One region of the Pelomonas lactea genome, then DNA from elsewhere that is predicted to be linked to it. Evidence: predicted binding sites of a transcription regulator. Region 1 holds the regulator's gene; the other holds the start of a gene.
What was found. The regulator LexA, encoded in region 1, represses DNA repair genes until DNA is damaged. The targets are predictions, from matches to a motif close to ACTGTATNNNNATACAGT.

Region 1 (2,865 bases):
GGCCAGGCCTTCGCCGTGGCGCCCGGGCAGCCGGGCTATGACGCCCTCAAGCGCGAGTTCCTCGATCGCTACGAGGGCCTGATGTACGACAGCACGCAGCCGTTTCCCGGCATCGTGGCGGAGCTGGCCGCACTTGCGGAGGCGGGCCTGGCGTGGGGCATCGTGACGAACAAGGCCGAGCGCTTCGCGCTGCCGCTGACGGCCGCGCTGCGGCTGGGCGCGGCGGTCGTCGTTGGAGGCGACACCACCGGCCATGCCAAGCCGCACCCGGCGCCGTTGCTGGAGGCTGCGCGCCGCCTGGACGTGGCGCCGCAGGCCTGCCTGTACGTCGGCGACGACGAGCGTGACGTGATGGCCGGCCGCGCGGCCGGCATGGCCACCGCGGTGGCGGCCTGGGGCTACCTCGGTCCGCAGGCCCGCTACGCTGACTGGCACGCGGATCTGGAACTGAATGTGCCAGGTGACCTCTTGAAGCGGCTCGGTCTGGCCTAAACTACGCGGTCCTGGGGCCGACCTGGTTTCGACGTGGGTGCGGATCCGGAGTAGGGCATGCCGAGCACCAGTCCGCTCGTAAAACCACTGGAAACAAAGTAACTGCAAACGACTCTACGTTCGCACTCGCCGCTTAATTGCGGATGAGCTTCTCAACGGCAGGCCGATGGGCCGGGCTGAGTTCCGCGAGGGGCAAGGCTGAGAAGTCACTCACATCGGCTGGCGTCTGACCGGGTCACTCGGTGGGGCGTGAGATCAAGTGACTGGCGGGAAAGCTAGCGTGCCACTGCGCGAGTTGACCGTGAGATTCAAATCAGCCGGCTAAGCATGTAGATCTGCCCGGTGATGGCTTGCGGACGGGGGTTCAATTCCCCCCGGCTCCACCATCCAAAACAAAAGGCCTGTGTCGGTGACACGGGCCTTTTTCATTTCCATCGAGCCGGCGTCAATTGAACCCTTGTCCACGAATCAGCCCGACGGCCAGGCCCTCGATGCTGAAATGCTCGTCCTCGCTGACGACGATGGGCTGGAAATCGGCGTTCTCGGGCAGGAGTTCGATGCCACCGGGCCCGCGCTTGAAGCGCTTCACGGTCACTTCCTCGCCGACGCGGGCGACGACGATCTGGCCGTTGCGGGCCTCCTTGGCGGACTGCACCGCGAGCAGGTCGCCGTCGAGGATGCCGATGTCCTTCATGCTCATGCCCTTGACCTTGAGCAGGTAGTCGGGCTTCTTGGCGAACAGGCCAGGCTCGACGGTGTAGGTCTGCTCGACATGCTCCTGCGCCAGGATGGGCGCGCCGGCAGCGACGCGGCCGATCAGCGGCAGCGTGAGCTGCGCCAGACTGGGGATGGGCAGGCTGAACTGGCGGGCGCGGTTGACGGCGCTGAGCGTGTCGGACTTGAGCCGGATGCCGCGGGACGTGCCGCCGACCAGCTCCAGCATGCCTTTGCGGGCGAGCGCCTGCAGATGCTCCTCGGCGGCGTTGGCGGACTTGAAGCCCAGCTCGGCGGCGATCTCGGCGCGCGTGGGCGGGGAGCCGGTGCTCTCGATCGCGTGGCGGACCAGGTCGAAGATCTGCTGCTGGCGGGCGGTAAGCTTGGGTTGGTCTTGCACGGGCGGCCTTTTTGTTGGGCTGGTTGTGTATCCAGTATCTGTATTTTTATCCAGGAATCGAAAATTGCAAACCCTTGAGCCCTTGATCGTCATTCTCGGCACGGGCGGCACGATTGCCGGCACCGCGCAGAGCGCCGCGGATGGCGTGGGCTACACGGCAGCGCAGCTGCGTGTGGAGGACTTGCTGGCCGCCGTGCCGACGCTGGCCGGGCGGCGCTTGGAGGCGCACCAGGTGGCGCAGCTGGACAGCAAGGACATGGATGTGGCGACGTGGCAGGCGCTGGCCGCCGCGGTGCAGGCGCAGCTGGAGCGGCCCGAGGTCGGCGGCATCGTCATCACCCACGGCACGGACACGCTGGAGGAAACCGCTTACCTGCTGCACCGCGTGGTGGCGCCGGCCAAACCCGTGGTGCTGACGGCGGCGATGCGGCCGGCGACGGCGCTGGTACCCGATGGGCCGCAGAACCTGGCGGATGCCGTGCAGGTGGCGGCCACGCCGGGCGCAGCGGGCGTCGTCGTGGCGTTCGCGGGGCGGGTGCACGACGCGCTGCAGGTGCGCAAGACGCACAGCTACCGCGTCGATGCGTTCGAGTCGACGGACGGCGCGCTGGTGGCGCGGGTGGAGGAGGGCGCCGTGCGCGTGCTGGGCTGCTGGCCCACGGGCGAGGCGTTGGGCCTGGCACGCATCGCTGCGCCGGCGGCGGACTGGCCGCGCGTGGACATCGTGCTGAACCACGCCGGCGCGGACGGCTGCGTCGTGCGGGCGCTGCTGGCGGCGGGCGTGGACGGCATCGTGGCCGCCGGCACCGGCAACGGCACGCTGGCGCGGCCGCTGGAGATGGCGCTGCGCGACGCGCAGGCCGCCGGCGTGCGCGTGCTGCGCAGCACGCGCTGCGATGCCGGGCCGGTGATGGACCTGCCCGGCCTGCTGCCGTCGGCCGGCGCGCTGAGCCCGGTCAAGGCGCGCATCGAGCTGATGCTGGCCTTGCTGGCACGCTGATCAGGCGCGGCGCTGACGCCGGGCCCAGGCCAGCACGCCCAGGCCGGCCAGCAGCATCGCGTAGGTCTCGGGCTCGGGCACCGGCGCGGTGTAGCCGGCGATGTCGGCAGTGTAGCTGTGCAGTACGCCGGGCAGCAGCTGGTAAGCGCTGGTCAGCGTGGCGCCCAGCGACGTGGCCGTGGAGAAGCAGCCGGTCGTCGTCCCCACGGGACACTGGATGGACGACGCGAACGGGTCCGACTTCGTCACGTCCAGGTAG
Region 2 (2,865 bases), on a different contig from region 1:
ACCACGCGACCCCTGACCTCAGCTTCGGCGACCTGACGCCGGAGTTCATGCTCGACGCCCTGGACGCCGCCGGCCTGCGCGCCGACGGTCGGATGCTGCAGCTCAACTCCTTCGAGAACCGCGTGCTGCAGGTCCACCTGGAGGACGACCGCCCCGGCCGCGGCGTGGGCGTCGCCAAGTTCTACCGGCCGGGCCGCTGGAGCGACGCGCAGATCCTGGAGGAGCACGCCTTCGCCGCCGAACTGGCCGCCGCCGAGGTGCCCGTTGCCGCGCCGTGGCTGCTGGACGGCGACACCACGCTGTTCCATCACCAGGGCCAGCGCCTGGCCGTCACGCCGCGCCAGGGCGGTCGCGGGCCGGAGCTGGAGGACCCCGAGGTGCTGCGCTGGATAGGCCGGCTGCTGGCGCGGCTGCACGGCGTGGGCCGCCAGCGGCCGTTCGCCGCGCGGCTGTCCTGGGCCAGCGCCGCGCCGGCCCAGGCAGCGCGGGACTGGCTGATGCACAACGACGCGATCCCGCCCGAGATCGCCCCCAGCTGGGACGACGCCGCGCGCCGCTGCATCGACGCCATCCAGGCCGCCTTCGACAGCCTGCCCGACCTGCCGCTGACGCGGCTGCACGGCGACTGCCACCCCGGCAACATCCTGTGGACGCCCGACCGCGGGCCGCATTTCGTCGACCTGGACGACGCCGTCATGGGCCCGGTCATGCAGGACCTGTGGATGCTGCTGCCGGGCGAGCCCGATGCCGCCCGCCAGCTGCTCAACGCCGTGCTGGACGGCTACGAGCAGATCGCCGAGTTCGACGACCGCGAGCTGCGCCTCATCGAGCCGCTGCGCACGATGCGCATGATCCACCACAGCGCCTGGCTGGCGCGCCGCTGGGGCGACCCGGCCTTCCCGCTGGCCTTCCCGTGGTTCGGCTCGCCCAACTACTGGCTGGACCAGGTCGCCAAGCTGCGCGAGCAGCTGGAGGCCATGCGCCCCAAGGACGCGCCGCCCACCCTCACGCGGGACGAGGACGCCGTGGACTTTGACGGCGACGGGTTCGCCTGACGCCTGAGCCCTAACGCCAGCTCGCCGGCGTCTCGTTGGTCGCCACCGTCACATCGGCGCGGCTGGCATCCAGCGGCCGGATCTCCAGGGTCAGCCCGAACTGCAGGCAGGGGTTCTCGGCCGCGATGGCCGCCGCCTGCGCCAGCGACTCGGCGACGATGAACCAGTAGCCGCCCACCCACTCCTTGGTCTCGGCAAACGGGCCGTCGGTGATGAGCCCGCCCCTGGCGACGATGCGGCAGCCCGGCTCCAGCCGGCTGCCGGGCTTGAGCCGCCCCTGCGCCAGGCCCTGCTCGTACCAGACGTAGAAGGCGTCGATGGCCGCCTGCACGGCCTGCGGGCTGGCGTCTTCGTTCCACTGGCCACGGGACAGCACCAGGTAGTCGTTCATCGGCATCGGCAAATCTCCGGGAGTTGGGGGCGGGCAGCACACGGCACCCGAGGCAGGAATGCTAGCGGGCGACCAAGGTCGATAGTCGGAAAATACTGGATATACATACAGTATTGTGGTCTCATCCAGGCTCCGCTTTCTTCCCCGTCGCCTTTGGTTTCGTCCGCCCGGCCATGCTGTCCGCCCTATCTTCCGCCCCCGCCGCCCTGCCCGTGCCGGGCCTTCCGCCGCAGAAGGCCTCGCTGGACGCGCCCCTGGACGCCCGCCTGGCAGGCCGGCTGTGGCGCGGCAGCAGCCTGGGCGCCAGCGCCGCGCCCACGCTACCCAGCGGCTTTGCGGCGCTGGACGCCGAGCTGCCCGGCGGCGGCTGGCCGCTGCAGGCCATCACCGAGCTGCTGACGCCGCAGTCGGGTGTGCTGGAGTGGCGGCTGCTGGCGCCGGCGCTGCAGCGCTGGTGGGCCGCCCAGGCGCTGCCGGCCGCTGCCCCGGGCCGCCGGGCACGCGCCGCCGCGCCGGCGCTGCGCTCGCTGCTGCTCATCAACCCGCCACACACGCCGCACCTGCCGGGGCTGCGGGCGCTGGGGCTGCCGCAGGCCGCGCTGATCTGGGTGACTGCCACCGCGCCCGCCCAGCAGCTGTGGGCCGCCGAACAGGCCATCAAGTCGCGCGTGGCCGTGCTGGCCTGGCTGCCCGAGGCACGGCCGGAGCAGATCCGCCGGCTGCAGGTCAGCGCGTTGAGCTCGGACGCGCCCGCCTTCCTCGTGCGGCCGGAGCGCGCGGGCCAGCAGTCCTCGGCCGCGCCGCTGCGCCTGGTGGTGCAACCGGGCGACGGCTGGGCGCTGAACGTGCACCTGCTCAAGCGCCGCGGGCCGGCGCACGAGGGCTGGCTGGAGCTGCCCGCCGTGCCGGGCGCCGTCGAACCCCTGCTGACGGCGGCCAAGCGCAAGCCCCAGCCGGCACCGGGCCCGGCGCCCTCGCCCGCGCCGGCATCTCCTCCTCTGGAGCGCGCCGATGCGCTGGCTCGCACTGTGCTGCACGCCTGATGCAGCGGCGGATGACGCCCTCGCCTGGCTGGCGCTGAGCTTCACGCCCCGCGTTGCCCGGCTGGAGGAGGCGGTGGTGGCCGAGGTGTCGGGCAGCCTGCGGCTGTTCCGCGGCGCGCGCGCGCTGCGGTTGCGGCTGCAGGCAGACGCGGTGCGGGCCGGCCTGGCGCTGGGCGCGATGGCCTGGGCCCCCACCGCGCTGGCGGCGCTGGCGCTGGCGCGCTGCCCCGGCGCGCCGCGGCAGGGCCCGCTCGCGGCCCGGCTGGATGCGCTGCCGCTGGCCGCCCTCACGGCCGCGCACGCCCACCACGCGATGCTGGCGCGACTGGGCTGCACGCGGCTGGGCGAGCTGCGCCGGCTGCCCCGCGCCGCGCTG

Region 2: a site for LexA is predicted at 1,541-1,558, ahead of imuA (translesion DNA synthesis-associated protein ImuA). Genes of this name have one in related genera too.

The regions. Positions count from the first base shown of each region.
Region 1 covers NZ_JBIGHX010000002.1:331,510-334,374, forward strand. Annotated here, with positions in the region: gene ACG04Q_RS05835 (HAD-IA family hydrolase) at 1-492, shown strand, start outside; RNA gene ssrA (transfer-messenger RNA) at 506-878, shown strand; gene lexA (transcriptional repressor LexA) at 938-1,606, opposite strand; gene ACG04Q_RS05850 (asparaginase) at 1,689-2,606, shown strand; gene ACG04Q_RS05855 (esterase-like activity of phytase family protein) at 2,607-2,865, opposite strand, start outside.
Region 2 covers NZ_JBIGHX010000007.1:161,521-164,385, forward strand. Annotated here, with positions in the region: gene ACG04Q_RS18905 (serine/threonine protein kinase) at 1-1,055, shown strand, start outside; gene ACG04Q_RS18910 (YciI family protein) at 1,066-1,452, opposite strand; gene imuA (translesion DNA synthesis-associated protein ImuA) at 1,620-2,489, shown strand; gene ACG04Q_RS18920 (DNA polymerase Y subunit UmuC family protein) at 2,458-2,865, shown strand, end outside.